3 regions of the Desemzia sp. FAM 23989 genome follow, and region 2 is predicted to be linked to each of the others. Evidence: riboswitches for the same ligand, from Rfam matches in the RefSeq annotation. Region 2 holds a riboswitch; each other region holds the start of a gene.

Region 1 (10,767 bases), on a different contig from region 2:
CAAAAGTTAATGGAAGCTGAAAAATGGCACATTCGTGTATTTGCGAAAAAATCAGATAACGAAGGAACAGAATTTTATTACCTCGGAGAAGTAAAACCTGTACAAGATTCCATCATTGAATTAGAAAAACCTCTACAAAACGGCGAAAAGAAGAAAGTGGTAGAAATGTTTTTAAAGTTTTTAGAACCGATTGATGTGAATCTTTATCGGTATTTGGAGGCTGGCCAGGAGTAAGTCTAGGTTAGTGGGAAAATGTGAAACTATCTTTTATTTAAGATAATCTTTTAATGTTAATTTTTCAATTAATACTTGAATTGTAGTTATTCACTATGATTTACAATATAAAGTCTCGTATAGTTTCCCATGCAGAACAGTTCAAGAAAGTCTGAATTGACTTTATAACAAGAAGTAGTAGTTCATTTTAATGTAATATAATTATTGGTTACTTAATACAAACAGAATCAAGGAGCTAAACTATATGAACTATACGAAGAAACAACACTATATTTCAAGGTATATTCTAAAGAGGTTTCTAAATCAAAATGAAAAAATAGATGCGGTATTGCTACAATCCTCTCCAAAAAGAATACAGGCTTCAATTGACAATGTTTTTTCTGAAAAAGATTTTTATGAGACAAAAGATAAGAGTGGTAATTACATTAATCGAAATCATACTGAGAATAAATTCGCTGACATGGAATCTGAACTTGCTAAATGGGTTAATAAGTTTATTTCTATTTTAGATAGTAATGATAGAAATAAAATACTTAAAGAAGCAACTGCGTCAGGAGAATATGAAAACTTTACAGTATGGTTAATGTTACATTTGATATTAGTTTTAATTAGATTGCCTAAAATTAAGCAAATTGCTTTTAAAAGTGATATTCCTTTTGAAATGCAACAAGTGTTTTATAATGCACTTATTTGGGGTGATCACGAAGCTAAACACTTAGCTAAATCTTTTTATGAAGATAACGATCTAAACCAAATAGAAAAAATATTTGATGAGGACAATAATACTGGAGCAATAACAACTCTAATGAATTATATAATAAATAATCATTATATAGAAACATATGAGGTCCCTGAAGATAAAAAATTATATTTATCTGATAATCCAGTTATTATAAATGACATCACTAGTATCGATTACTTTTTGCCATTATCACCTCAGTATGCCATTGCTCTAAAAAAAATTCCAGGTGATAAATCTTTTAAATTCCATTATGCTCCTTTTATTATGAAAGACTCAATGGTAGACAATGTGAACAAAGTTTTTATAAAAAATGCTTCAAATTTTGTAGTTGTTCAAAATATGACCAAATATGATGAACAGTTTATTACTGATTGTATTTCAAATTAACCTGAACAGCTATGTAATACAGAGTGGAGAATATCTTGTGTAAATGATAAAATTCATCTGAAGCAGGATTTTTCTGGTATACCAATCACGACACATACCTTGCACAGCAAATTTTCTCGTTTCGTTAATTTTTTCCTTAACGATCTGATGTCAAATTCCATTTAACTTACACCTTTACATCGATTTTGTTTAACATACCATTTCAAGCGCTTCATTGATTGACATGGCAATAGATTCGATTTTTAGACACAAAAAAGAACAGCTTATATACTGACCGCAAAAATCTAGCATTTTGGGGTCAGTATACAGCTATTCTTTTTTTGACTAAATTATTTGTTAAAAATCTTCGGACCTTTGCGCATGTTTTTCATATCATTCTTTGGATCGGTCGTTTGCTTAGACTTCCCGCCGCCTGCTTGTTTCTTTTTGATCAACTCTAACATTTTTTCTTTTGAATTCATTTTCCCACCACCTCATTGGTGTAACACTAAATACTCTCAGTGAGATAAGAGGAGCGGCAACTACATGAATGGAGATTTTTGAAAATGACTAACTCATTCTAAAAATTGTACTATTCTACATTCAACATGATTTCCCATATCCTTTGCCCAACTTCACAATATCCGGTTTACATTCTTCCCTAAATCATACAGGATAAACCGCGATGTGACAACATATTTTCATTTACAGAACAGATAAATTGTCTAAGAAATGTCAGTAATGTCGCTCAAAAACAGCATACACTTTTTATATTTCAAATGTAATCCCTGTAACTGCCATTAAGGATATTGGGAGTACATTCTGTTATAGTAAGGAAAAGAGCCACTAGTTTTTTATTGTTTACTAACTGTTGGTTTGGTACATTTTCTCACTATACGGAGTGTTGTTATGTTTACATTAGGCAGAAAAATCGATTTGCGTTATAAACCTAATCTCATAATCGTACTCGCTGCATTGGTAGTAGTTGCGGCAGGGTGGCTAATGTTTGGGGAGTTCTCCTTAGGAATCTCACTAGGCGGAGGATTCTTTTTGACCTGGGTATTCTCTAGAGAATTGGATCCGGCACATGACTATTCCGCCTACTTAGCGGCTGTTTTGTCTCTTTCGATGCTAGTTGATTTTGAAAGCATCGGCTTCCTTAATGCCTTGTGGCTGGTGCTTCACATGAGAGCAGTAAATGGCATCACAGGCAAAAGTCTGACACTTTTTGATGTTCTCGCCTTATTGGGTCTCACTGTTTTTCTCTCTTTAAATGATGAGAACAGTATCTATTTACTTCTCTTTGTTTTAGCTATGATTTTTATCCGACAAACGAGAGCAAAAACGAAAATGCCAGCGATAGCTGGTTTCCTTGCTCTCATATTGTTTACCATCCAAAGTACTTTGATGGACGCTTTATCTCTAAATCAAATAGACTACTCTAACCTTTTTAACTTGCTCATGATAGTAGTGCCTTGTTTGTCTTTGATTCCATTTTGGTTTTTATCCCGCATCAAAAGTGAAGATGATAAAGGGAATCGTGTCGCTCGATCTAAAGTGTTTGCCAGCCAACTGTTGTACATTGTAGCGGTGCTGCTTTTCTTTTTCTTCAGCGACATCTCTTTTAGCGATCAGATGATTTATTTGTCTGCTAATATCGGAGTCGTCCTTCATTTTCTTATCCTTAAGTCTAAAATTAAATAACGTTAAACCAGCGCCCATGCGATTAATCAGACGCATGGGTGCTGGTTTCTTAAGTTAATGAAATTATTTGATAACCAGTCCCGTTAGAAATCTAAATCATCATCTTCCTGTTTAGGTTCTTTTTTAAACAGCAACGATACTAAACTGCCTATCAAAAGGACCACTATCGCTGCAAAAATAAACTTCGCTAAGAAGAAAACCATGTTATCACCTACTCGTTAGTATCTACAATGGCTTGACCAGTTTGTACTTCAACCCAGCCATGTTCCAAGCGAGCTTCTACTTCTTTTAATTTGATCAATTCTTCAGAAATGGATTCTGATAATTTTTTATTGGCTTCCGCCTCGGCTTCTGCAGCTTTTGTTTTGGCTGTATCAGCTTCTAAGAGAGCTTTTTCTTTTTCTTGACCCGCTTTGATGATCTCATCAATTGATTTTTGTATTTCCGCATCAACATCCGAAACTCCAAAAACCACGTCTTCTACTAAGAATCCTTTAGGCTCAACTGCTTTAGTGGTTCTTCGTCAAATAGGGTTGATGAGAAAATTTTACACAGACTAGGCAACTTGCTTAGTCTGTTTTTCTTTCTCCGGTAAATATAAGCGCGTCATTAATAAAATCCGATTACGGAAGTTGTGTAATTTCGGTAACCGAACGCCGTTCGTTTTAGGTCTTTAATTTTATTATTGATTCCTTCAATAGGACCATTTGTTAAATGGGGGTATTGAAACGTATTCTGGACAAGTCTGAGGTATTTTCTCAACGTTCTGAGTACCCGTTGCAATCCTCTTGAAATGGGTTTGATTTTTGCTTGGTTGAGAACATATGTAAAGAGTTCCCTCTGATTATTTGTTAAAGCGTAACGCAAATTTTGAACGACAGTATATGTTTCTTTTAAAGTTTCATTTAACGACATTAAGTAATCCACAATAGATTGCGTATTGGTTAAGTAATCGAAAAGTTTAAACTTAGCATACTTGGAAGAAGTTAACAGGGTTTCAGATTTTAAAGGCAGTTTCCAGTATCTTTTATATTTATTATAAAGACGGCCGTCTTTATAGCGGTATTCATTCATGGGGGTTACTCTGCATTTATTTAGCTTTCTGTTTAAAGCCTGAACGATAAGAAAGCGATCAAAAATAGTCGCTGCATTGGGAAAGAGAGCAGGAATTAATTGGATGTAAGGTTCGTACATATCAATTGTTACCGTCTTTACCTTTTTTCGGACAGGTAATGAGAACCGTTGGAAATAACGCAATAACTCACCTTTTTGTCTATTCGCTACAACATCTACAACCCTATGGGTCAGCGCATCACAATAAATAAAACTCATCGAAAATTTAACCGAGTTGACACTTTTAAATTCATCAAAATTGAGGTGATCCGGCAAAGAAGAAACCGGTCGAATTTTTAGTTTTTCAGCCGTTTGAGTGATGACGCGATGCACCGTATTCCAAGATACCGAATGTTCTTCAGCAATCATTTTCACAGATTTTATTTTCGTTGCTTGATCGGCGATGTGTTGCTTGACACGAGTAGAGACAAAGCAGTCTTGATCGACAATAGCTGTTTGAGCAGTATAAGCAGAGAGGCATTTTTTACAGAAGAAACGTTGTTTCTTTAACATTAAGTAGGCCGGTAGGCCAGACACATGCATTAACGTTAGACGCGATGTTCTAGTGCCATTTTTTACAATAGAATAGTGCTCGTTTTTAGTCCCACATCCAGGATATCTTTCTGGGATATAGGATAACTGAGCATGATAAAACAACGAGCGTCGATCTTTATACATCTTTTCTTCAACGGTTTCTCCATCAAAATAAATATTTTTGTCTTTTAATTGCAGTGTATTTGCGATAAACTGTTGCATATGGACGTATCTCCTTTAATTTGGTTTGGCGATTAAATTATATCGGAGATACGTTCTTTTTTCATTACATACGAAAAAATACGGTTGGTGGAAAAATTATCCATCAACCGTATTTATTATAGAACCAAAAAAAATAAACTGTTATAACAAGGTTTTTGACTCATTTTTGAGAAACTATGAATTATTCAGGTTTAATTAAATTATAGGAGTCTGAGGTATACCAACCCGATTAACGTCATGAGTGGAAGCGTAATGAGAAAAACAACATCATACCACTTCACTTTAGTTTGAATGTAATGGGTCCGTTCTTCAGAAAAACCTTTTGCATGCATTGCCATTGCTAATGCATCAGACCAACGTATAGACCGAATGAGGAGTCCAATCATGGGTCTATAATCAAATTTCCTCAATTTAATTTGTCTAACTTGATAAGCTAGTTTTGCTTGTGAATAATTTTCCCTCATTGAAGGGATTAGATAAACAGATGCCAAAACACCATAAGATAGACTGTTCGATAACTTTCCTTGCTGAACCATACTAGCAATTAACTCATTTGGATAGATAGTCAATGCTGTTAATAAACCAAGTACTGCGAAAGAAAAGATACGTGTCCCTAATCGTAGCCCATTTAAAAATGTAGCATCTTCCACAACAAAACGTGTTGACTGCGCGGATAGACTAATGTCAGTACCGCCAGTATGACTAAACTGCCATCCTGTAATGAAGAAAGCAAATGATAAGAAAAGAGCTGGAAGAATGATTTTTAATGCTTGCCTTAATTGAACTCTTTTACTAGTAAATAGAAGTAAGAGAACAATCACAATTATAAAAGTATTGAGGCGCCAGTCTGGTGAGAACATTAAGAGTAAACTGGTGACTAAAACAGTGATTAGTTTTATAAATGGGTTAATGCAATCAATCATAGGACACCTCAATTAACTCTTGGTTTTCTAGTAAATAACCACGGTCAGCATAGTGCTTTACTAAGTCATGATCGTGACTGGTGAAGATGATGGACGTTCCATTTTGCCTGAGTTCATTTAAATTATTCATAATTTCGAGTGCATTTTGTTTATCTTGACCGTAGGTTGGTTCATCAACTAGTAGCAGTCTCTGTCCTTTAATTAACATACAAAGTACTGCTAATCGGCGTTGTTGACCCTGACTTAAAAGCCATGGTGAAGTAGAAGCTTGATCTTCTAAGTTATGTCGCTTCAAGAGATTAGTGATTAATTTTGTAGTTTCTTCTTCAGTCTTTTCAGGATAAACAGCTTGCACTCCAATATTCAATTCGTCAAAACATGAAGTTGTTAAAAATTGAAGAGAAGGATCTTGAAAAACAACTCCAATTTGAGAAAGCCAATCTTTCCTATTCTTAGAATCAAACTTTAAATCTTTCATATGCATAGTCCCGTCAAAAGGATATTCCCCCAGAATCGTCTGAAAAATAGTTGATTTACCGGATCCACTTTTTCCTTGTAATGCAATTAATTCTCCTGGATAAATCTTCATGTTGCAGTTTTTTACTAAAATGCGGTAAGGATGCCACATTTTTTTCAGCCACTTTGTTTTATATTCTCCTAGTTTAATCGTTATATTTTCGATTTGAAAAATAGGCTCCAAGTTATTTGATACTTCTGCTCGTTGCAGAGGTTTTTCTAGTTCTGATAATAACCCTTCTTGTTCAAGTAGGAGTTGATCGTTAGTAGAAAGTGGATTAAGTGAGATATTTGTCTCTAGAAGTTGCCCCACTCGACTTAATACCATCATTCGGTCAACGAATTGCCACCTATCAAGACGGTGATCGATGACTAGAATGATTTTATTTTGTTTTTTTAGTTCTAAAATTGTTTCTTGAAGTTCGTTTGCTTTTTGATCATCCAAGTTAGAAAATGGTTCATCTAATATATAGACGAGTGGATCAATGATTTCCAAACATGAAAAGTTTGATCGCTGTAATTCTCCACCAGACATGGCATCAAAAGAACGTTCAAGCAATTCGGTAACACCTGTTTTCTTTGCGTGTTCTTTAACCATTTCATCCATTAATGAAGGATCAAAACCTTTGTTCTCTAAGCAAAAAATTAATTCTTGATAGAGATTTTCCATAGCAAATGCTAGTCGGGCATTCTGAAATGATGCAGATATATACCTCATAGATTCCTGATTGTCCATAGATAATAGGTCTTGTCCAGAAACAGAAATTGTGCCGGATTTTAATGTGCCGCCACTTTCAGGATAATATCCTGTTAGAACACCTGCTAGTGTACTTTTTCCTGATCCGCTTGCACCCGCTAGAAGCACAATTTCTCCAGGATTGATTGAAAAACTTATATCCAAAAAGTGTACGCTATCTTCTAGATTGAATTCTAATTGCTCAACAACAAGTCCATGATTATTTCCCTTTTTCATGACTGACACCATAAGATTTCAATAGCCCCGTATTGTCCAAAGCAATACAAATTTTATGCGCAATAAACCCAGTAAAAATAAGTGAACTTACTAAACGAATAACAAAGATAGCGATAACGATAGAAATTTCAAGTGAAGCATAATCGTTTCTGAATGCAGTCCAGATAAAACTGAAAATGGTAGCCAAAACGGCACCTACCATTGAATTTCTCATATTATAGCGACGGTATTTCGTAAACATATAAGGCAATTCAACACCTAAACCTTGAATAAAGGCACTGACTATAACAATGGGACCAAAAACATTTCCCAAAACAACTTCTATAACAGCAGCAAATATTTCAGTAATAATACCCACGCTTGGCCGTCTAAGAACGTAAAGAGCAACAACAGGTGCCATAAACCATATCCCGTAAAAAGGTTCATATCCTAAAATACCAATACCTGCTGGAGTGAGAGCAGTTGTTAGAGCAGCTCCTAAATACAATGCAATTAAATAAACAATTCCAAATGCGACAGAGATTAATCCCATAAAAATAAAGTCTCTTAATTTCAATGGCTCTTTATTCATAATGATTCCCCCTCAGGTAAGTTACAGAGTAAAGAGGCTTCTATAATATAATGGCTAACATCTTTGCCTGTTCTTTCTGCGACATATTCTAAATAATCAAAGACATCATGTACTTCACCTTTTAAGTAAGTCGTGTAATGGCCACTTCCAGCATAAACACCTCGGTCAATCCCATTGTTAACCACTTCTTCAATAAGTGACATATAGTTATCAGTGCCCATTGGATACAGCGAAAATTTACCAACAACTGGGAAGGATCTTTTGCGGCTGTTGCGGTCATTGATACGTCTATCATCATAATCAAGTGTGTAGTCTGCATCGTGATCTCCCGGGCAACCTTTCGAGATAGTCATATGAAGACTCATATGTACATCATCATGATATGCTTGAGAAAATACCGCTCGAACGCCGTCAAATACAGCCGATTCTCTACCACGGTAAACCGTTGAAGTGGGATCAGTTTCACTCCACACCATAGAAGTGTCTACATTTTCAAGTGAAGAGAGGATAATGTCGACAAAGTTATCAGACATCGGGGCTAAGTTGAATCTAATTCCCGCAATTCCTTCTTTTGAACCAGGAACACCTACTGCGCAACTGCCGTATGAGACATATTCTTTTTTTGACAAAATAAAAACTCCTTTTCCAGTTAATAATCCAGAAAAAGAGTATAGTAAAAATTATAATCTTCCTACGCAACAATAAAGTTGATCAGGTTCACGAATCTGCTTCTAGCACTCTCAGCCTCCTTTAAAAGGCTCTCCGGATTAAATAACTATTTAATTTTGTTAATTCAGTATACTTGAAAAGAAAATCGATGGCAAGCTAAACATTTTTATTATTTTAGAATTTATCGTTCGAACGTGATAATGTCCTAAGTAGGTCGAAGCATAAAATGTCCCAAAATGATAAAATAAAATCATGAAAAGGATAATACTAACGATGAATGAAGATAAGAAATATAAAGTAATAAAAGCTGTGGCAGAAAAAAGAAAGGAAAAAAAGAGAGCTTGTGTTGTGAAACAAGAATCCCTTTTCCCTTTTTGCAACAAGTCCTTAAAAATTCAAATCATCATCTTCCTGTTTAGGATCTTTTTTAAACAGCAAAGACAATAAGTTTCCTATTAAAATGACCACTATCGCTGCAAAAATAAGTTTACCTAAGAAGAAAATCATTTTTATCACCTACTCGTTAGTATCAACAATTGCCTGACCCGTTTGTACTTCAACCCAACCATGTTCTAAACGTGCTTCTACTTCTTTTAACTTGATCAATTCTTCAGAAATGGATTCAGATAATTTTTTATTGGCTTCCGCCTCTGCTTCTGCTGCTTTTACTTTTTGGTAAGCTAAACTGTCTGCTTTTGTTTTGGCTGTATCGGCTTCCAAGAGAGCTTTTTCTTTTTCTTGACCCGCTTTGATGATCTCATCAATGGATTTTTGCGTTTCCGCATCAACATCTGGAACTCCAAAAGCAACGTCTTCTACCAAGAATCCTTTAGGTTCAACTGCTTTAGTGAAATCTTCTAAAATCGATTGCTGAACTTCTGTTGATTTTGATCCCGTTACATCCAACAAGCTATATCTAGCAACGACACTACGCGATGATTTCAGCAATTGTGCCTTCAACCAGTTAGCTTCAATATCTTCTACGCTGATGCTCCCAAATTCTTTAAACACATCGGAAACTTTTTTCGAATCGACTTTGTAAGCATATGTAATCGATACATGGGTAGCTTTTCCATCTTCCGTAGCCAAATTCAACTTCTCTGCTTTAACCGTCTGTAAGCGAATAGGATACTGAGTTACTTTATCCAATCCGACAAATTTAACCCCTTGGCTTAGCGTTTGATCTCTCACTCCGCCGTTCATTGAATAACGAACCCCTACATAACCATTTTCGATTTTTTCAAAAAACACTAAAAATCCACCTACCAATAAGATAATGACTAAAAGACCAATCATTAACCCTTTGATTTTTTTGATGCTGTTCTTATCGTATATTTTTTCGTTCAATTCTATGTCCTCTTTTCTTTTTTTAACTAAATAATTTTCTTAATAACAAATACTTTTCCTTACTCTCTTACAACAAACCACCCCGTGTAACTATTTACTGCAATACACAAAAAGAAATACACAGGCTTTTCTGCTGTAAGCCTATGTATTCTTTTCGGCATACTTTTTCTTTTACGAGTTGACTCTATTTACCTTACTCTTCTCATAAAAAATCATCTTAATCATTATACCAAAGAAATGAAGAAAAACGGTGGATTCTTTAGATATCTAAGCTTAATTATAGCAATTAATTTAATTACCGCGATTCTGGAAAGCCATTTTTATACAAATCTAGTTCTTTCACAAGTGTTTGCTTCCTAAATCAGAATTAAAGGAATAATGTATATAGCCTTTGACATCTACATCACTCCCAATTCCTATTGGATTAATTTCATGCTCTTTGATCATAGAGTTGTTGAGACCTGAATTTTTTCAACTCTGCTGCTTAGAATCAAAAAAGCGGTTAAACTTAACATGCCTTGTACATTAGGCCTGTCTAGTTTGATTCCGCGACTTTTAAAAAGTTCTTCATCGTCTCCATCCCTCTCACTTGAATTCTTTTTAGATAAATGAAATGAAATGAATGAATTACATTAAAATCGCTTAAAGGTATCTTTTTCAATATTCCTTTATTGAGTTCCTCTTCAACAGCCATCTGATAAATAAAACTGATCCCTAAATTTTTTTCGACTAATTTTTTAGTTGCACCAATGCTCCCAATCATCATAACTTTCGAAAAGCTGTCTAAGTGGATCCCTTTGCTTTTTATAGCTGTTTCGAAAATCAGGCGTGATCCCGATCCTTCTTCACGGAC
Region 2 (10,767 bases):
TTTAGTCGTGCCATAAAATTGGCTTTATTGTCTGAAACTCCTCGTGCATAGAGTAGGCCATCTTTTACAGTAGGCTCGAAAGGTTCTGTGTACCATTCTTCTAAAGGTTCTGGTGGCTGCACATCGTAATGGTTGTAGAACAATAGCGTACGCTCACTATTCCCATTGGGAGATGCGGGGAAAAATCCGTAAATCACTGGGTGTCCACCTAAATCATCAAATACCTGGACTTCCCCACCAGTTCGTTCAATCAATCCTTTTACATACGCAACAGTTTCAGGAATTTGTCGGTGTTGCGTGGAAACCGATTCGATGCGCAAGTAATCGTAAAATTCTGTTTCCCGTTGTGAAGCCATTTCTTTAGCTTTTTCGATCGTTCCTATTACTTGTGATTGTTTCATTCTTATCTGCTCCTTTTGTCTGATTAGTTTAGTGTCCAGTCTTGAATGTCGTACAGTGAACCGCCCCAATATTCTTTGATGCCGCCGGTTAACGACTCATTCTGGATCACAATGTCGCTTTGGGAATAAAGCGGCAGAATCGGTGCTTGTTCTTGTAAGACGACTTGCAACTCATTGTAAATTTCTTTTCGTTTCGTGCTGTCGGTTTCAGAATTTCCTTGTTCCAATAGGTTGTCGATTTCTTCATTCTGGATAGATGGATGGTTAGAGCTGCCTGCTGAACCAAAATAAGTGGTCATGTCTGGATCAATGGGGACAGCAATTCCACCTAAATAAAGGTCATACTCTCCAGCTCTTGCTTTTTCAAGAGTAGTCGGGAAATCATAGGTAATTTGTTCCACAATAAATCCAACAGCTTCCAAATCTTGTTCGATCAAATTAGCTGACTGCTCGCGGACTTTATTTCCAGTTGGAACCATGATCTCAATTGGTTCGTTCATGTCATAATCGGATTGAGCAATGTACTCTTCTGCTTTGTCTGGATCATAGGCAATTGGGGCTAAATCTTCATTCATATATGGACTTGCGGAAGTGTAAGGTCCATTTGTGACTTCTCCATTACCTTGCAGCAAATTATCGACAATCGTATCTCGATTCACGGCATATGACATCGCCAAACGAATATTCTGGTCAAATTTGTCGGTATTGAAATAGATAAATTGATTGGTCCAAGCTGGTTGTGTAGTAACTGCCAGTCCTTCAACATTTTCTACTGTCTCAATGTCTGAAATAGAGACCTCTCCAATTCCACCACTTGAATTCATCGTTACACCACCTGTTTGCAGCTCAGTGGTCAAGTTCGTTCCGGTCATCACGCGAATGAAGATAGACGGGATATTTGGAGTACCACGGTAATACGTGTCATTAGCAGCTAGTTCAAGATAAGAATCTTGGACATATTCCTTAAATTGATACGGACCACTAGTGACTGTTGGGGAAGCAAAAGCTTCAGAGCCTTCCAATTCATTGACGGGAATACTTTCCAAGACATGTTTTGGCTGCACGAAAATGTTCGTTCCGATCATTTCTTTGACATAATTTGGATCCATAGGAGATTTTGTTTTAAAGGTCACCGTCTGGTCATCTACAACAACCAGATTTGGGATCTCATGGCCATTTTCTAATTTACCCGAACTATCCACTCCTTCTAATGAAGACAAGTACAATCCTGTCGTTTGGACTTCTGGATTGGCAAACAAATTAAAGGTAAAGACCACATCATCTGCTGTAATCGGTGTACCGTCTGTCCATGCAGCCTCTGGATTCAGTTTGATCGTATAGGTTTGATTGTCTGTAGTTTCGAATGATTCTGCTAATTTAGGTTCAAATTCTAACGGATTTGTCATTTCCAATAAGGTATCAAAGTAGAATCGCTGCACCCATCTGGTGGATACACTGCTCGCATTGATCGGGCTAAGATTTCCCATCCCATTTGTTACCCCGATATACAACGCCTCTTTGTCTGTTTCTGAATTAGCAGAGCTTGTTTCTTCTGCAGTAGTGTTGCCACAGGCAGCCAGTATCAATATGACTGCAGCTGCTATAAAACTAACTATTTTTCGATTCATACTTGTTTCCCCCATTTTTAAGTAATTGTCCCGTCAAAGGCATCACGCAAGCCGTCACCAATAAAGTTGATTGAGAGGACTGCGAGTAAAATCAAAAATCCAGCTGGCATCCATAACCAAGGCTGACTCGATAAAACCGTTAAGGACTGAGCTTGAGATAAGATATTTCCCCAACTTGCAATGGGTGGCTGGATCCCCATCCCTAAGAAGCTGAGTGAAGATTCGGTCAGTATCGCACTGGCAATTCCAAATGTAGCATTCACAAAAATACCGGAGAGCACATTTGGTAAAATCTCTCGAAATAGGATATAAGGTGTCGAATGCCCTACCGAAATTGCGGCTTGGATGTATTCACTATTTTTGATCGCTAACACATTCCCACGCACTAAGCGGCAAAGACTTGTCCAGTTCAGACAACCCAACACTACCGTAATCGTACCTACTCCAGGGCCAATGATACTGACGAGTACTAAGATCACCATGAATGTTGGAAAAGATTGAAAAATTTCTGTTGTCCGCATGACTACCTCATCGATCCAACCGCCAAAATAACCGGCAATCAGTCCTAAAGTCGTTCCAATAATGGTATACAACGCTACTGAGCTGATTCCGACAAATAAGGACATTCGAGAACCGTAAATGAGACGGCTGAATACATCTCTTCCAACTTCATCCGTTCCTAGCCAATAATCCATACTGGGTTTTGCTTCGAAATCTGGTGTAATCAACGTCGGGTCATATTGTGCGATTACCGGTGCAAAAACAGCTGTCAAAATCAATATCAGAAAAACCATCGAACCAATAAGGGCTGGTTTATGTTTGATAAATCGATTGAATACGACCTTGCTGTTGCTTTCATGCTTTTGTGTACCAAAAGGCTGCTTTTCAACACCTGATACGTCGCCATTTGGATAAACCAGTTTAAAATCTGTATTTGCTGAAGCCATGCTTTTCCTCCTCACTAATCTTTACTGAATCGAATTCTTGGATCTGCTAAAGCATACAAGATGTCCATCAACATATTAGCTGCCAGCACTGTAACAGCGGAAAGTAATGTAATAGCCATCAAAACAGTGTAGTCTCGTGATTGGATGGAAGAAATCGTTAATGCTCCAAGTCCAGGCCACTGGAAGATTTGCTCCGTGACAATGGCCCCTCCAATCAACATCGGGATATCGGTTCCAATGATCGTAATGATGGGAACAAATGCATTTCGGATACCGTGTTTAAAAATAATCTGACGCGGTTTTAATCCTTTGGCTTTAGCGGTCCGTAAATAATTCTCATCAAAAATATCGATCATGCTTGAGCGAACATAACGAATCATATTGGCCGATATCGTAGTGGCGATAACGATAACTGGCAGCACCATGTGCCGAGCTCGTTCTACAAATCCTCCATCTGATCCCAACATTTGCATGCCTCCAGTAGGCAACCATTTTAATTGGACGGCGAACACATAAATGAGAAATAACCCTAAGAAAAAGTTGGGAATAGAAATCCCTAAAAATGAGGTGCCCGTAATGAAGTAATCGACCCATGACTTCTGCTTTACGGCACTATAGATTCCTAAAGGTATCGCCACCAGATAAGCCGTTAAGAGCGAAACTCCCATTAGCAACACCGTTGGTCCGATTCTTTCTAAAAGGATATTGGCTACCGGCTGCCGAGTCGCAAAAGATATTCCTAAATCTCCACGAAGTAGATTCTTCACCCAATTGGCATACCGAATCAACAACGGCTTATTCAACCCTAAACTTTCACGAACCTGATTGATTTGTGCTTCTGTTGCATCTTGTCCCACATATAAGGTTGCGGGATCACCTGGTGAAAGATTGATAATCATGTAAGACAGAAAAGTGATAAAGAACAATACAATAAATCCAATCATAAAACGTTTTAGTAAATACTTTTTCATCCGACACCTCCGAAAGTTAGTTAGTCACCTTTATTCTTAGCTGCGTTACATAACCCGTATAGTTCCTCCTCTCTTAAAAAATAAAAAGCCCTTCGCAATGAAGGGCTTAAATCTCGTTAAGCCCTCGTAAAACGCAAATGAGGACTCAACTAATTGAATAGTTAGAATCCTGGGCTAAATCAATAAAATTAATAAGACAGTATGAGTGTTACATGTTGGGCACACAGATTCATTTTTTTGCTGCATCATTCGTAACACTCCTTGTCTTTTATTAAAGTAAACCTACTTTAACCGTATTAAATGAGAAAGTCAACCAATAAAACTAATCTAACTCACATTTTTATATCCGTGTTCTAATAGTTATCGCTTTCATTAGTAAGGAACCAATCTTTCTTTTGCATCAAACAGTTGCTTGTTTTTTAGAAGAAAATATAATGTATAACGAAATTTAGGAGAGAATGAACGGACAGAATTTTTTTTAGGTAGAGGTGTGCATCGAACATTTAATACATAAAATGTATTTTTATTCTACAGAAAAGGCCCTGAAAACAATTATTTGCTGAACCTTTTACTTATATAAGCTAAAAAATTCTACTCTTTCTCTATTTTTCTGAATGATTCCTGCGTTTTCAGCCATATTTTTTCTGATGTTTTTTCTTCATCTGGAGATAATCCGCATCTTCTCTGACGGTTTTCCATTTCTCCTCAAATATTGCAGCTGACTCTGCTTTTTCTTCGTCAATCGTTCTTTCTTTTATTTCGCCATCTTCATTGTATTTCCTTCCACCTTTATAATTTGCGTAACGCCTTGATCGTGTATATCCCATCTGAAGAAATTTTCTGGCCATGTCCATTCCAACAAAATCCTCAGCTTTTTTATAATCTAAGTACATCTGGTAAATTTTTTCAGACGATTCTTTAGCGAGTTTGGGAGTCTTAAACCGCCACTGCGGAAGTATCTCGCTCTTGTAAGGCTCTACCAGCAGCACACCTTGCTCTCCTCTTCCCACTCTATACAATTCTGGCTGCTCGCGAAAGTTTATATGATCGAAGTCAAGATCGTAGTCGAAAACCATTTTCATCACCTCTTGAATTTTTTACTGCCTCTGATTAAAGGTTTCATCATAGCAAACATTACTCTACTTGTTCATTCTAATCAATTAACTTGTCTATTCGTTTAGAAACGGAGACAATAAAACGCAAGTATCTTCTATTCATTTGAACTGGATTTAGATTATTTAATCAGAATCAAATAAAAAAAAGACAGGTCTATCAAAAGTTTAAAACTTTTGATAGACCTGTCTTTTTTCGTGTTATGCCGGCTGCAGGATTTGAACCTGTGACCTCCGCGTTACGAGTGCGATGCTCTACCAACTGAGCTAAGCCGGCGAACGGTATAATTATTAAACTTGGTTAGGATGACCCGTACGGGATTCGAACCCGTGTTACCGCCGTGAAAGGGCAGTGTCTTAACCGCTTGACCAACGGGCCTGATAAGCATTTGAGTGATAAGCACAAAATGAATTATATAAAATATTTTCTATAATGTAAAGAGAATAAAGCCTTTTTTGCATCTTTTTTAATTTTTTTTTAATAGTTATTCATTACTGCTTTGTTTTTTGAATGTTTAACACAAAAACTCTAAAATCGATCTCGTTTTAGACTATTACTAAAAAGATCGATTTTAGAGCCTAGCTCATCTTTATTTCGCTATAATATCTTGATATTTATCAGATTTCCGTTCAAATAAACTTACTACATACGGACACACAGCAACCATTTTTTTACCTTCTGTTTCCATTTCTTGGACTGTACGATCTACTAATTGTTCAGCAACGCCTTGCCCTCTTAAACTTGGGTCAACAAATGTATGATCAACCAGTACTTTATCTTCACCGGAAGGTATATAGGTAATTTCTGCAATCATTTTTCCACTTTCGTCATTTTTATAAAAGCGATTATCCCCTTTTTCAAACTCCATTGTTCTTCCCCCTTTCTTCAATCAATGTCATTTTAGCATTTCTTATTTACTGCTTCCAGTTTGTTCATCCTTTTAATCCTACTGCACAAGAAAAATATTTTTGCATCAGCTGCTTTTTTGCAACTTTTCTACTGTCTGTTTTAGGTCTTCACTGCCACAGATAGCAGATATGACGGACACCCCATCTGCTCCCGAAGCACGAATTCCAGCTGCATTTTCTTCCGTGATACCACCAATACCTACTATTGGAAAAGTACCAAACTGTTTTCGTATCGTACGTATGCAGTTCAATCCTACTGGGGAGGCAGCATCTTTTTTAGACTGTGTTGGATAGATTGGGCCAATTCCAACGTAATCTGCTCCATTAACTATAGCCTGTTCCATTTCTTCAACATTATGGACTGAAACACCTACAAGGTTTCCTTTTACTCTCTTCCGAAAGGCTGTCAAGGCTAAATCATCTTGTCCCACGTGTATACCATCAGCATTTAATTGTATAGCAAGCTCAACATCGTCATTGACAATAAAAGGTACTTGGTACATTGCACACAATCTTTGACATGCTTTGGCAAAATCTACATAGGCTGAACCAGTCAACGCTCCTTTTCCTTTCTCGCGTAACTGAAAACAGGTTATCCCTGCCTGCAAAGCTTCTTCGAGTGTTTTCAATGGGTCTTTTTTGCAATTCACTGTACCCATGACAAAATAAATAGTTAAAATACTTCTATCCATTTACTTCTACCTCACATATTCCTTGGTTGCATTTGTAAGCAAAGTGGTTCGTCGGCCCATGACCGTGACCAATATAAAGCGGTGTAGAAACAGCTAGTTGAATAAATTTTTTCGCTTCAACGATCGCTTCTTGCATGGATAGTCCTTTCGCTATATTGGCTGTTAAAGCAGCAGAAAATGTACAGCCTGTCCCATGTGTATCTTTTGTTTTCACACGATTGGTGGTCAATTGAAAAGACTGCTCGCAAGTGTATACTCTATCAATTGCCTGTTCTTCTTCTAAATGTCCACCTTTGATGACAACACATTGAATACCCATTCGCAACAGTTGTTGTGCTGCTTTTTCTATATCTTTCGTATTTTTAATACGAATACCTGTCAGCACTTCTGCTTCTGGGATGTTTGGGGTGCAAATGGTGGTATAGGGAAACAGCTTTTCTATTAAAGTTTTTGCTGCTGATTCTTGCAATAGCTTTGCTCCGCCTTTTGCAATCATCACCGGATCAACGATAAGCGGTATATTTTGTTTTTTTAGGATTTCAGCTACCCCATCAATTATTTCAACTGAAAACAACATCCCCGTTTTGATAGCTTTTACTGAAAAATCATCTAGTACAGTTTGGATCTGTTGTTGCACAAAATATGGCGGTACTTCATAAATATCATGTACACCCAGTGTATTTTGATCTGTTAATGCTGTAATGGCTGTGGTCCCAAATACCCCTAACTCTTGAAATGTTTTTAGATCTGCTTGAATCCCAGCTCCCCCGCCTGAATCTGATCCTGCAATCGTTAATGCAATCATTGTCCTGCCTCCGCTATCTTTTGCAGAGCATTCATAAATTGTACAGCGAATGTCCCCACTTCATTTCCACTCTGTTCAGCAGCTTGTTTATACGCTTGTAGAGTGGTAGCTAATTGATTGAATGAGGCTTCTTTTCCACTCGCAAGCGAAGCTGTACAAACAGCGCTTAATAAACACCCCATACCTGTAATACGTGTAGCAATTTCGTTGCCTCCAGACACGTATCGCTCTTCTTGACCATCCGTTAAATAATCGGTTTCTCCTGTGACGATGACTTGACAGCGATACTTCAAGGCAATTTCTCGCGCTACTTTGGAAACAGGCATCGCCCCTATGCCGCTGTCCACTCCTTTTTGATGCCATTCTTTACCTGCAATTGCGGCTAGTTCTCCTGCATTGCAGCGGATCAAATCAACCTGCATTCTTTTTAAAAGTTGTTGCACCACTTGTTTTCGATAGCTTGAAATACCGATTCCTACAGGATCCAGTACAACAGGAACTCCTAACTCATTTGCTTTTTTTCCAGCTACCAACATCGTTTGGATAGTGCGGTCATTTACGGTACCGATATTGATCAATACTCCTTGAGCAGCTGTCACGACATCAGCAACCTCATTCACTTCATCCGCCATAATAGGAGAAGCTCCGATAGCAAGTAATCCATTAGCCATAAAATTTGCCACCACATAATTAGTGATACAATGGACTAAAGGAGCTGTTTGTTTGACTCTTGATAACATTTATTACACCCTTTCCTTGGTTTCTCTAGCTTATTCAAATAGGCTGATCTCAATCCTCCTTTATAGAACGTGAGCACAAAAAAAGGCTCTACAAATATGCAGAAGCCAAAAAAGTGTATAAGAAACTCACTATTTGCTCCCTACGTCAGTATGAACTAACAGGTTCAAAGGGTCAGGTTTTACCTTCTCAACACGACTGTGTCCCCCCGCAATTAAGCGTTTTACAAAAGAAAAAGCTCCCCAAATAAAATTGGAGAGCTCAGTACGAATATAGTCGTTAGAATACATATGTACGATTGTGCTCCCTACGTTAGTGTTAACTAACAGGTTCAAAGGGTCAGGTTTTAACCTTCTCAACACGATTATGTCCCCCTGCAAAACATTTAATTACTTATAAGTTTACTATAGATAATAAATTTAATCAATCACTTTACTGTCTTTAATACACCGCTTATCGTTCTCTTTTAAAGTATAAAAGCCTCATTATTTGTGGTCTTAAGATAGCAGTGTTAAAGTAATCATAACTAGAGAACCAATCAGAGAGAGGAGTACCTTTTTATGAAAACTATCGCGATTAAAGAATTTGGGTCAGCTGATCAATTAAGAGAGATGGAAATGGAGAAGCCTTCTATCAAAGATGATCAGGTATTAATTGAAGTTCATGCTTTCTCCATTAACCCCGTTGATTGCAAAAGACGTTCCGGTAAAATGGGCGGCAAACTTCCTATGGTGCTTGGTGGTGATGTCGCTGGTATCGTAAGTGAAATTGGTACAAATGTCACGAATGTAAAGCCAGGTGATCGTGTATTTGCTAATGCATCCAAAACTTACGCTGAATATGCCCGATCTCGCGCCGAAGTAACGATTAAAATCCCTGATAAACTCTCTTTTGTGGAAGCAGCTGCAATTCCATTAGCTGGACAAACCGCTTGGGAAGCTTTAATAGATAAAGGACAATTAAGGGATAATGAAAAAGTCTTGATTCACGCAGGGGCTGGCGGAGTAGGCTCATTGGCTATACAAATTGCTAAACATTACAAAGCTTACGTTATTTCGACAGCCAGTGAGAAAAACAAAGCATTCCTTACTTCTCTAGGCGTGGACTATTTCATTGATTACAACAAAGAGGATTTTGAAAAAGCAGTCAGTGATGTCGATCTCGTACTAGACCCTTTAGGAGGCAAAACTCAAGAAAAAAGTTTCACTGTTCTAAAAAAAGGCGGGCGCTTAGTTTCCTTAGTACAAGAACCGGATGAAACTACATTAAAAAAATTAGGGATGATAGGAATTATTTTCAGTATGACCCCCACAAGCGAACGCCTGCAAACCTTAGCTGATTTACTTACCAGTGGAAAAATCAAAGCCATAGTCAGTCAAACTTACCCTTTTACAGAAGAAGGGGTACGTAAAGCACATGAACAAAGTGAAACAGGTCATACAAGAGGAAAAATCGTGATTAAAGTAAAATAAACAAAAAGATGGAGTCAAGAATTTTTCTTGACTCCATCTTTTTGTTTATTTTTATTGGTTCTCATCTAATAGATCTTTTTCAGAATCATAATCTAAATCGTTGAGAGTTTCATCCAACTTATCTGCAGGAATCGTTTGATCTTCATTAGGTTCTGCTGATGTCCCATGAACGTTTCCATGCGGAGCTTCCATTTCGTCAGAATATTTTTCTTTTAAGTCCTGAGCTTTCTCTTCGCCGACCTCTTTCCATTCCTGTGCTTTTTCTACTCCTACTTCTTTCCATTCTTGCCCTTTTTCCATTCCAGTATCTTTAACGTCGGTAAATTTATCCTTAATATCCGAACGTAATTCTTTCCCAGACTTAGGCGCAAATAACAAGGCAACTAGTGCACCTGCTAAAGGCAGAGCAATCATTTTAGCCACTTCCATATGTTTTACCTTGGCAGGCATCGCCTTAGTAACCCCTTTAGCAAGTTTGGCTTTGGTCTTCATACTTGGTTTAGCCATATGGTGCATATGGTGTGTGGAAGGTAAATAGTCTTTCGCTGTATCGTATGCATCTTGAGCATAATCGGTTCCCATGTCCATCAATTTTGTTAATTTCATACTATTCGTGCTCCTCTCACTTCTTGTTTTTCCTGTATTCCTATAAGTGTTTACATGATTATCATATAACAAATATAGAATTCTCTAAAGTAAAACGCACTCAAAATATACGAGATCACTTTCTAGACAGTTTTAAAAAGTATATTTCTAAAACTAAATGCAGACCAATCATCTCCTAAAACACCTTAATAAAGTCGTAACACTTTCCCATTTAAAGTAAGTGCTTTCATAAATGCTCAATGTGGTAATCATCATGAATTCTACCGTCTTCAGTAACTTCATCTTTCACATCAAGGTCATTATCACATCAAATAACTATTTATGAACCTAAAAAAGCTGCAGTTTGATTAGTAATTAGAAAATGAATTCCAACTACATCAAACTGCAGCTTCAGCTGTTATATATAAGCCACTTGCCGGATTCGAACCGGCGACCTCTTCCTTACCATGGAAGCGCTCTACCGACTGAGCTAAAGCGGCATTTAGA
Region 3 (10,767 bases), on a different contig from region 2:
TCGAAAATTGATCAAGCCCAATTTTGATCCAAAAAAGGTCTCGACTTGTCCGCCTAATTCTTTTAATTTTTTAAATGAAGCCAGTTTCAAAGCGCGAGAGCCTAATGCATCGTAAATGACCAAGACTTCTACGCCTGCTGCTGCTCTATCTTCTAAAGCTTTCAACACCATATTTCCTATCTGATCATTATGAAATATGTAATAAATCATATGAATATGATTTTCTGCTTTGTAAATATCGCGAATCAGCGATTTAAATTTTTCTTTGCCGTCTGTAAACATTTCTACGACATTTCCTTTTGTTAACATGGATTCGCTGCTTTCCAAAAACAAACTGGTAATTTCTTTCGAATCCTCAGTGGACTGTTGGCTAGACAACAATTTTTCTTCTTCGATCAGCATTTGTTTCTGAGCTTCCACCAACTCTGGCATACCGATACTTTCTTGAGCTTGTATATCAAAAATCTTTTCTCTGGAGATCTTTTTGCCAATAAAAAAATAAATGATAAATCCTATACCCGGCAAAAAGTTTAATACCAGCAACCACGCCCAAGTAGCTGCAATATCTCTCTTTTCTCGAAACACTGTAACAGCTGCAAATACAGTATTGACCGTTAATAACAATGAAATAAAATAAAAAACGTAGTTCATTAAAGCTCACATCTCTTTCCAACATTCTTATTCTTCAAATAAAAACACTACTCATTGAACACATAGATATCGACTTGTCGTGTCATCACCTTAGCTATCATACTCTTTTTTTCTCATCAGCCATAGTAAGAAAGGACATTTTTTCTTTTATCCACTCTCCCAGCATCCGTTCCATAGCTGATTCGCCTTTTACAGGGTACATAGTTGCGGTTTTCTGCAATTCATTATAATATTCTATAGCTTTAGAGTAATTTCGTTGATGGAAAGCTTCATAAGCCATCATTAACCGTTTCTTATTCGGCAAATAAGTCGTCATTTTAATGTATTTCTGTAATTCATTGGTATAAAATTTCTTCACTATGAACGGGTCAGCATCTTGAATCAACTCTAAAAACAAGCGTTCACAAGTTAATTCATTCTTATATAACACTGACATTTCTTCTATATACGGATCAAAAGCTGTTAAGCATAGTCTCGCTTCTTCAAATTTCAACTGATCTATATACCAGTTATATTCCAATAAATACATGGCGACTTTTAAAGGATTGGAATAGTCTTTTTCTCCTTCTAATTGAAGAGTTGTTAGCGGAATATCTTTCACTCGTTTTCCTTGTGTCATCAAAGCATTTATTTTGAGTTGGGTGTAAAAAGCGTATTTATTTTTCTGATTTTTTAACAACAAATACAAATTGTAGCCATCATTTGGTATGCCTCCCATTTTCATCGGAATTCCATTGGTTGCTGCTGTAAACAAACCTGCCAATGCAAAAGCACTCCAAATTATCGTCAAGACAGGTGAAAAAAATACACCGTTAAAGATTAGCCCAAATAGTGCGATAGAAAGCACTGCATTCACTAAAACTCCGCCTAAATTATATAACACAAATGGAAAATCACCCTCGTTATATGCAGGAGGGGACATCAAACATTGCCCTCCTGTACCAGGTAAGTTCATTCGTTTTTGTTGGATACTTCCTTCTTCTTTGACAAATGTCAAGGAACCTATTCGGAAAGAAACATAAGCATAGCCGGTCATCAACCCAAATACCAAATGACCCATTTCATGAAGTAAAATATGTATCAAATAACTGATAAAAAAAGCTATGAACCCAATAAACAACAGACTTAAATTTAATTCAATTGCATCAGTTTCCAAAAATACTCCTGCAACAAAGCCAATTGTTAAACCGACAATTGCTGAACCTCCCATTACAAGAATCACGGTACTCCACTGGGATTTCTTTCTTTCACTTTTATTTTTTGTCATATGTGCTTCACTTCCTTATGGGTTGGTTGATGCAGTCTCCTAAAAAGGATAACATTACTTATTTAGTATGTACTAGTCGAAAAAAAAGTCAATCATAATTTTGACCGACAACCCTTTTTAGCTTCAAAAAAAGACGAGATAGTAATATCCCGTCCTTTGATCTTGTATTAAAGTGTTGCGGATGAAAATAATTGTGGGGCTGTTTTTTTGATCGCTATCAGTAAGATGCTGACTACGACCGCTGTGATTACTCCACTCAAAATCTGTGTCACGAAAGAATACAATAAAGCACTCATCCCTTCTGGTGCGTAGCTGCCCCAGAAATAATAACCTGCTACAAAATGCCAGAAGAACCGTGCCATCGTACCGGAAAATGTTCCCAGAACAATATACAGATTCAATTTAACCGTCTGATCGGTTTGACTGAGCGAATGGATTTTAGCAGCAAATAATCCTCCGAAACCTGCAAAGGCAAAGGCAATAAAATATTCAATAAATCCTTGTAAAGGACTTAGAATATAGGCATTACCAATTACAAAATGCAAGATCCCCCATAAAAAACCAGCATAAACTGCTGGAACAAAACCTCTCCTAAACGCATAAAGCGTGAGAGGCACCATCCCTAATGAAACTGTAAAAGACGGACCGATATTTGTTGGGATAAGCGATAATACAATGGCTAAAGCAGCTATAATCGTCCCTTCTATCCACACACCAAACTTTTTGTTGCGCATAAAAAAACCTCCTTTATAATTTGAACAATGCCAAACAACAAAGGAGGAGATCACTTGAGTAATTAGACTACATACTTTTGTGCTCTGTCACAATTCCTACGCTCGTGCTAACGAACAGGTTCGAAGGGTCAGAATCATCGATTCAATCTCAGCTTAAAAAAGCACCCCTTTGTGATGGACGTTCATTCAGTTTTTACCTATTCACTATACCGAATATTTCAACCCTTGTCAATACTGCTCTCCGGGTTGAAACGATTTGATTAGTCTAACTTTTTAGCTAATACAAATTCTATACTGTCCCCTATGTTGATCCGTTGTTGAGTATTTGAAAAACCTGATTGAATATACAGCATTTGACTGCTGATATTGTCTATAGAGACAGACAACACAATTTCGTTGATCATGGGATAATGATAGCGCACATAGTCGGGCAGCAGTTCTAAAGACTTTTTAGCATATCCTTCTCCTTGATAATTCAAATCAATCGAATGTGCTCTAAATAGAATTGCTTTTGGATTGTCTGTAAAAGTGGACACCCCTACTCCAAGTTGAAGGATAAAAAAACCAATCAATTCCTGCCCCTTTAAAATCAAAATCGGGTGTTTTTCAGTTTCATGCATACTCTCGGTTAAAGCATCCATTGGCTTAACAATATAAGAATTTGAATCAATGGCATAATTTTCTAATTTTGGAGCATCTTCTATAACCGCTTCTCTTAGAATTATCTTTTCCATAGCCCTTCACCTTGCCTTTTTCATTATTCTTTTTCAGTATAAGAATAACAGACAGGACTAATAAATGTCTCTTGAAACGTTCTTAATTTCTCTGATTTGCAATACTCTGATTACTTCAACCCATCCCACTCCAAATAAAATTCTTGCAAAAACTGTTCCATAAACTGGTGTCTGTTTTCAGCAAAAGATCTTCCTGTTTGAGTATTCATCGTGTCTTTCAACTTTAATAATTTTTCATAAAAATGCATGATCGCTGTATCTTCTCCAGATCGATACTCTTCGTAAGATACCCCTTCTCTCGGCATTTTAGAAGGATCATGAATCAACCGACCACGGGAACCCGAATAAGCCATTGTTCTGGCAATACCGATTGCTCCAATGGCATCTAACCGATCTGCATCTTGCACGAGTTTTCCCTCTATAGAAGTCATCTCTATTTTATTGGTTCCACCTTTATAGGACAAGTTCAGCACAATAAATAAAAGAGACTCTTTTTCGGCGTGGGTTAAAGATAGCTGATTCAACCAATCGGTTAATTTTTTTTCTCCTGCTTCAGGTGTCTCATTTAATTTTTCATCTGGGACATCATGCAGCAATGCAGCCATCTCACAAATAAAAGCATCTACTTCCCCGGGTTCTTCAGCTGCCATTTGCAAGGCTAGATTACGTACACGATGAATATGCCACCAATCATGTCCGGAAGCGTCTTTCTTCAATAACTGAAAGACAAACTGTTCTGTCTGCTTTAAAATCTCTTTTTGAAGGTCTGTTTTCATATTTTGTCCTCTCTAAACTTTTTGAACGACCCATTAAGGGTTTTAAATAAGGCTAGGACAAATGTCCTAGCCTATGCCTTAATTTATCTTCTGCGTTTTGAATTGCTGACTTCCATAATGATCGGTAAGATAACCGGTCTTCTGCGTGTCTTATCGAACAAGAATTTGCTTAATGAGTCTCTGATGTCTTGCTTCAAAGCTCCCCATTCAAATTCATTTTGCTGTAAGTTCTCTTCAACGACTTTTTGGACCATTTCGCTGCTTTGTTCAATCAATTGCGTATTTTCTTTGACGTATACAAAACCACGAGTCATGACTTGTGGACCAGACGTAATTTCTTTTGTTTTACGATTAATTGTCACCACAGCGATCAGAATCCCATCTTGAGACAATAGCTTACGGTCACGCAAGACAATATTTCCGATATCCCCGATTCCAATACCGTCTACCATAGTATTCCCAGATTCTACTTGGCCAGACATCGTCAAGCGGTTGTGAGAATATTCCATGATATCCCCTTTGCCAGGAATAATGATATTTTTATATGAGATCCCTACTTCATGAGCTAAGTCAGCATGAGCTGCCAACATACGGTACTCTCCAGTTACAGGAATGAAGTACTTCGGTTGGATCAAGTTGATCATCAACTTCAGATCGTTCGGTGTAGCATGTCCAGAAGCTTTCAGATTATCGGTGATTTGTTTTACTTCTCCACCAGCACGGTAAACCATATTTTCAGTAGTGGCTACTGTAACTTCCATTTCATTTGAAGGGCTAGTCACGATATAAACTAGATCGCCTTCTTTGATATTCACTTGCGGATGCTTGCCTTTTGCCATACGTTGTAAGGTTTGGATCGGTTCGCCGGTGCTTCCTGTTTCAAGTACAACGATTTCTTGGTCTTCGTATTTTTCAATCTCTTTTACAGAAACGATCAATTCATCGCTTGGCAATTGCAATTTGTCTAATTTTAATGCTTTGTCGACAATCTCTTCCAAATGTTTTCCGGTAATAAAGATTTTACGATTGGAACGATGTGCTGCGTCCAATACTTGTTGGATTCTTAGAATATTGCTGGCCACAGCGGCCACAATGATTCGTCCATTTGTATTTTGGAAAGTATCCAATACTTCTTCAGCAACTTTCAATTCACTCACATTTTCAACAGGACTTTCAGCTTCACTAGAATCACTTAACAGTGCCAATACATTGCTTCTGCCGATATCGCTGATGCGGTTTAAATCTGTTTTATACATCGGTTTAGCACTCTGATCAAACTTAAAGTTTCCTGTATAGACAATGCTGCCTTCATCCGTTTTAACAACGATTCCGACAGAATCAGGGATAGAGTGAGTGGTTCTAAAGAAACTCACTACTGCGTTGCCAAATTCAATTTCGGTATGCTCATCGACTACATGGTAATCATCAAAATGAGCCACTTGTCCTTTTTCTTCGACACTCATTTTAGCTAACGCCATTGTTAATTCAGTACCAAATACCGGCACATTGAATTTTTGCAGAAAATAAGGTAAAGCTCCTATAGAATCTTCATGTCCATGTGTTAAGAACACTGCAGTAACACGATCTTTATTTGCTTCTAAATAATCAAAATTTGGAATGACAACATCGATTCCAAATAATTCTGTTTCTGGATACATCAATCCGCAATCCAGAACAAAAATTTCTTCATCTACTTCCACAACGTACATATTTTTACCATTTTCACGCACGCCACCAAGTGGAATGATTTTAACTTTACTCATTACTTCACCTCTTTGGTTTTCTTTCATTACATTGTTGATACTTTTATGGATAACAAATTGCTAAGATACTTTCTTTTTCTTCAGGCGTACATTCTACTAAAGGCAATCTCAATCCTCCAACAGCTACCCCATTGTGATTCAACACACATTTAGTGGGTGCCGGAGAAGGAACAGAAAACAAACTGTCCATTTTTGGTAACAGCTCAGCAGATAGTTCAGCCGCTCGTTTCAATTGCCCGTCTTCTAAAGCGTCGTACATCTCGGACATTTCTTTACCAAATACTTGACTGGCTACCGAAACCACCCCATTGGCTCCAATGGCTTTAGCTGGAAGGGATAAATTATCTTCACCGGTGTAAACCAAAAAGTCTTCAGACGTATGTGAGATGATTTGGCTCATCGCATCCAACCCTGCACATTCTTTGATCCCTATCACATTATCAATGCCAGATAAACGAATAGTCGTTTCTGGATCTATCGACACACTGGTTCTGCCTGGAACATTGTAGATCATGATTGGTAATGCGGTACTTTTGGCTACAGCTTCAAAGTGAGCGAATAATCCAGCTTGATTCGGCTTGTTATAATATGGAGTAACAACCAATGCTGCATCGATACCGTTGATTTTTTCCACTTCTTGCGTAAAAGAAATCGTTTCAGCAGTATTGTTTGAACCAGTCCCTGCAATAATGGGAATACGTCCAGCAACATATTCAACCGTTTTTTGATACAAAGCCAATTTTTCGTCATGGGAAAGGGTTGGTGATTCGCCTGTTGTGCCACCGACCACGATTCCTTCAGTGCCTGTTGAAATTAAGTATTCGATAAATCTTTTTAATTGTTCATTGTCTACTTTATTTTCTTGATCAAAAGGAGTGACCATTGCTGTAATGATTCTTGCACGTTGAATATCCAAACTCTCACCTTCCTGTAATGCGATTTTTTTACGCTTTGACGCTTAATAAACCTAATTCATGCATTTTTTCGGCTATTTGTACCGAATTCCATGCCGCACCTTTTAATAAATTATCGGATACGATCCACATATGATACCCAGCTTCATCGTCTAAATCTTTTCGAATACGACCGACAAACACTTCTTTTTCGCCCTGTGTAGCTAATGCGGTGGGATAAAGCTGTTGAGTCGGGTCATCTTGAAGAATGATTCCGGGAGCTTCATTTAGCAACGATTGAATTTGTTCCACTGAAGCTGTTTCATCTTTCACTTCAATATAAACGGATTCTGAATGGCCAAATACCACTGGGATCCGCACACATGTAGCGGATACTTTGATTGCATCGTCTCCCATGATTTTTTTGGTTTCATTCGTCATTTTCCATTCTTCTTTTGTATACCCCTCTTCATCAAAGACATCGATTTGAGGCAACGCGTTGAATGCGATTGGAAAATGCTTCTTGTCTCCACCAGAAGGTAGGATATGAGCTTCGTACGGCTCATCGTTCAACATGTGCTGTGCTTGAGCATGCATTTCTTTTAGAGCAGCATTTCCAGCACCACTGACTGCTTGATAGGTAGAAACAATCACTCGCTTCAGCCCAAATTTATTTCGTATCGGATGTAAGGCTGCTACCATTTGAATGGTCGAGCAATTAGGGTTCGCAATGATTCCTTGGTGATGTTTTAAAGCTTCAGCATTCACCTCAGGTACAACCAAAGGAACTTTTGGATCCATACGGTATGCACTCGTATTATCGATTACGATTGCTCCGCGCTTCACGGCTTCAGGAGCAAATTGTTTTGATATGTCTCCTCCCGCACTAAATAATGCAATATCGATTCCATCAAATGATTCATTGGTTGTTTCTTGAATTTCAATTTCTTCGCCATTAAAAAGTAGTTTTTTCCCAGCTGAACGTTTAGAAGCCAATAAGGTTACCTCTTTGATTGGAAAAGCTGCGTTTTCCAACATTTTGATCATTTTGGTTCCCACTGCTCCAGTGGCTCCAACTACTGCAACTGAATACCCATTCATAACTTTCACTCCTGATCGATTACTATTTAACTTATATTGATGCTTTCGAATAATACCCTTACTCATTTTAGCATAATTACTGGCGAAATCATACCAAACAAAATCTTTAGGCAGCTGCTGACAGGATTTGAACTCTCTATTTTTTTATTTCTCTCTATTTTCTTTATAATGGCAGTGAAGTATTCTGATCACTCGTCTATAGAAACAAAAACAGAAAGGATGAAGTACAGATGATTTCAAAAGAACACAAAGAATCATTTACATTAACAGAACAACTCCACCATTCCATCGTTTCTGGTGAGATGTTAACTCATTGGAAGTACCAGAACATTAAAAACTCAGCCTTCTATCCTTCTGTGCATTATGCCATCTCGATGCATGATTATGGCTGGCAAAACTTTGATAAACAGCCTTTTTGGAACGATCGAACTCAGCAACCTTATTCTTTTATCGACTTTCCTATGATGGCAAAATTAGTCCTTTATCAACATGGGATAGATGTAATAGAAAAAGAAATCCCTATGCGGCTCTCTTGTGCAGCTGTCATTATCAAAACTTTTTTGCTGAAGAAAAAGCTGCTGCTGCTAAACAATTTGTGCAGCATGAGGAACAGCGTCAGTTCCAGATCAAAAAGACTTTGCCTCATTTCGATGAAGCACAATTTTTGTATCATTTTGGGTTGCTTAATCTCTTAGATGGGATCTCTCTTTTTACAGCGATCACTGAACCAGAAACTGATAAGGAAACTACTCACCCATTTTTCAAAGACGGGTTGGAGATTCCTGACGTTTTAGGCTTAACGAACGAACGGATAAAATTAAATTGGGTAGATGAAAAAACCATAGAGATCAATCCCTTTCCTTTTGAAGAATCTTTCAGTTGTACGTTTAAACAAAAAGAACTTGCTAAAGAAACTATTGCCCAAGACGGCTTTCTTAAAGCTTATGCAGAACAACCCTACAAATACGTCTCTATCCGCCTCACACCAACTGAAGAGTAAAAAAGAGAAGACCGCACTGAAAAACTCAGCACGGTCTTCTCTTTGGTTCATTAGTTTGATTCCGTTTTTTCTTGTTCGTCATCTGCCATCAATACTTTGTGTGAAAGATTGATGCGTCCTTGACGGTCAATTTCAATAACTTTAACTTCTATTTTATCTCCAATATTGACCACATCTTCTACTTTTGCTACGCGTTTAGTGTCTAATTGAGAAATATGCACTAAACCATCTTTACCTTTAGCAATTTCAACAAATGCACCGAATTTTTCAACACGTTTGACAGTACCGTTGTAGATTTGACCTACTTCGATATCTTTTGTCAATTCTTCAATGATTTCTTTGGCACGTTGAATCATTTCAGCGTCGTCAGAAGCAATGCTGACTTTTCCATCTTGATCGATATCGATTTTTACGCCAGTTTCTTCAATGATAGCATTGATTTGGTCTCCGCCGCGGCCAATAACTACTTTGATTTTTTCTGGTTTGATTTGCATCATTTCGATTTTTGGAGCGTATTTGCTCAATTCTTTGCGCGGTTCAGAAATAGTAGACACTAATTCATCTAAAATCTCCATACGAGCTTTTTTAGCTTGAGTCAATGCTTCAGTTAGGATTTCTTGAGTGATACCTTGGATTTTGATATCCATTTGCAATGCTGTGATTCCTTCAGCAGTTCCAGCAACTTTAAAGTCCATATCGCCTAAGTGGTCTTCCAACCCTTGGATATCGGTTAAAACAGTGTGGTTGTTTCCATCACTGACTAATCCCATTGCAATACCAGCAACTGGAGCTTTGATCGGTACACCGGCATCCATCAATGCTAAGATTCCTGCACAAATACTTGCTTGAGAAGAAGAACCATTTGATTCCAACACTTCTGAAACAACACGGATCATGTAAGGGAAATCTTTTTCATTAGGGATTACTTGAGCCATAGCTCGTTCGCCTAAAGCACCATGCCCAATTTCACGTCTACCTGGCGCACGGCCACGGCCAGTGCTACCAACTGAGAATTGAGGGAAATTGTAATGATGAATAAATCGTTTGCTTTCTTCAATGCCTAAGCCATCAATAATTTGATGTTCTCCTAGAGGCGCTAAAGTTGCAATAGACAACGCTTGAGTCTGTCCACGTGTGAATAAACCAGAACCATGAGCTCTTGGTAAAACACCTGTTTCAGAAGCTAATGGACGAATCTCATCGATTTTACGACCATCTGGGCGAATTTTATCTTCCGTAATCAAACGGCGTACTTCATCTTTTTCCAGATCTTCAACAATTTTCTTGACTTCTTTTTTGATACGAGCTGCTTCATCATGATCAGCGTATTTAGCTTCAAAAAAGGCAACCGCTTCTTTTTTAACGGCTTCTGTTTGTTCAGCACGTTCTTGTTTGTCAAAGATTTGGATCGCATTGACCATTTTTTCTTTGTAAGCTGCTTGTACTTCTTCTTGCACATCTGCATCTACTTCTAATAATAAAACTTCCATTTTTTCTTTTCCAACAGCTGATTGGATTTCTTCTTGGAAGGCTACTAATTTTTTGATTTCTTCATGACCGAACATCAGCGCTTCTAACATGCCTTCTTCAGACACTTCAGCAGCTCCACTTTCAACCATGTTGATAGCTGTTTTTGTCCCAGCTACTGTTAACTGGATATCAGACTCTTCATCTTGTTGAACAGATGGGTTAATGATCAATTCACCATTCACACGGCCAACATTTACTCCGGCAATAGGACCATTAAATGGAATATCAGAAACAACCAAAGCCAAAGATGATCCAAGCATTGCCGCCATTTCTGGAGAGCAGTCTTGTTCAACAGACATAACGGTATTCGTGATTTGG

What was found. Region 2 has a riboswitch for thiamine pyrophosphate ahead of thiM (hydroxyethylthiazole kinase). Riboswitches for the same ligand answer to the same signal wherever they lie in the genome.
Region 1: it holds a riboswitch for thiamine pyrophosphate, as region 2 does, so the genes downstream of both, ACEN36_RS10635 (YkoF family thiamine/hydroxymethylpyrimidine-binding protein) here and thiM (hydroxyethylthiazole kinase) in region 2, are expected to answer to the same signal.
Region 3: it holds a riboswitch for thiamine pyrophosphate, as region 2 does, so the genes downstream of both, thiT (energy-coupled thiamine transporter ThiT) here and thiM (hydroxyethylthiazole kinase) in region 2, are expected to answer to the same signal.

What each region holds. Positions count from the first base shown of each region.
Region 1 covers NZ_JBGQQT010000020.1:24,039-34,805, forward strand. The annotation lists gene ACEN36_RS10590 (DUF3427 domain-containing protein) at 1-234, shown strand, start outside; gene ACEN36_RS10595 (DUF4238 domain-containing protein) at 479-1,363, shown strand; gene ACEN36_RS10600 (hypothetical protein) at 1,693-1,824, opposite strand; gene ACEN36_RS10605 (hypothetical protein) at 2,252-3,046, shown strand; gene ACEN36_RS10610 (hypothetical protein) at 3,258-3,521, opposite strand; partial or broken gene ACEN36_RS10615 (ISL3 family transposase) at 3,603-4,915, opposite strand; gene ACEN36_RS10620 (energy-coupling factor transporter transmembrane component T family protein) at 5,116-5,838, opposite strand; gene ACEN36_RS10625 (ABC transporter ATP-binding protein) at 5,831-7,327, opposite strand; gene ACEN36_RS10630 (ECF transporter S component) at 7,311-7,898, opposite strand; gene ACEN36_RS10635 (YkoF family thiamine/hydroxymethylpyrimidine-binding protein) at 7,895-8,431, opposite strand; gene ACEN36_RS10640 (hypothetical protein) at 8,409-8,603, shown strand; TPP riboswitch at 8,570-8,673, opposite strand; gene ACEN36_RS10645 (hypothetical protein) at 8,841-9,014, shown strand; gene ACEN36_RS10650 (SPFH domain-containing protein) at 9,084-9,863, opposite strand; gene ACEN36_RS10655 (LysR substrate-binding domain-containing protein) at 10,450-10,767, opposite strand, start outside.
Region 2 covers NZ_JBGQQT010000002.1:553-11,319, reverse strand. The annotation lists gene ACEN36_RS01605 (M20/M25/M40 family metallo-hydrolase) at 1-401, opposite strand, end outside; gene ACEN36_RS01600 (ABC transporter substrate-binding protein) at 425-2,029, opposite strand; gene opp4C (oligopeptide ABC transporter permease) at 2,047-2,976, opposite strand; gene ACEN36_RS01590 (ABC transporter permease) at 2,991-3,947, opposite strand; gene ACEN36_RS01585 (DUF4385 domain-containing protein) at 4,577-5,023, opposite strand; tRNA gene ACEN36_RS01580 (tRNA-Thr) at 5,264-5,336, opposite strand; tRNA gene ACEN36_RS01575 (tRNA-Glu) at 5,367-5,438, opposite strand; gene ACEN36_RS01570 (GNAT family N-acetyltransferase) at 5,650-5,928, opposite strand; gene thiE (thiamine phosphate synthase) at 6,034-6,660, opposite strand; gene thiD (bifunctional hydroxymethylpyrimidine kinase/phosphomethylpyrimidine kinase) at 6,653-7,465, opposite strand; gene thiM (hydroxyethylthiazole kinase) at 7,462-8,205, opposite strand; TPP riboswitch at 8,326-8,423, opposite strand; TPP riboswitch at 8,491-8,589, opposite strand; gene ACEN36_RS01550 (NADP-dependent oxidoreductase) at 8,764-9,675, shown strand; gene ACEN36_RS01545 (YtxH domain-containing protein) at 9,727-10,281, opposite strand; tRNA gene ACEN36_RS01540 (tRNA-Thr) at 10,688-10,760, opposite strand.
Region 3 covers NZ_JBGQQT010000001.1:277,292-288,058, reverse strand. The annotation lists gene cls (cardiolipin synthase) at 1-651, opposite strand, end outside; gene ACEN36_RS01300 (hypothetical protein) at 749-1,918, opposite strand; gene thiT (energy-coupled thiamine transporter ThiT) at 2,086-2,652, opposite strand; TPP riboswitch at 2,729-2,831, opposite strand; gene ACEN36_RS01290 (GNAT family N-acetyltransferase) at 2,913-3,386, opposite strand; gene ACEN36_RS01285 (HD domain-containing protein) at 3,497-4,162, opposite strand; gene ACEN36_RS01280 (ribonuclease J) at 4,246-5,925, opposite strand; gene dapA (4-hydroxy-tetrahydrodipicolinate synthase) at 5,969-6,841, opposite strand; gene ACEN36_RS01270 (aspartate-semialdehyde dehydrogenase) at 6,870-7,919, opposite strand; partial or broken gene ACEN36_RS01265 (DUF3891 family protein) at 8,150-8,919, shown strand; gene pnp (polyribonucleotide nucleotidyltransferase) at 8,970-10,767, opposite strand, start outside.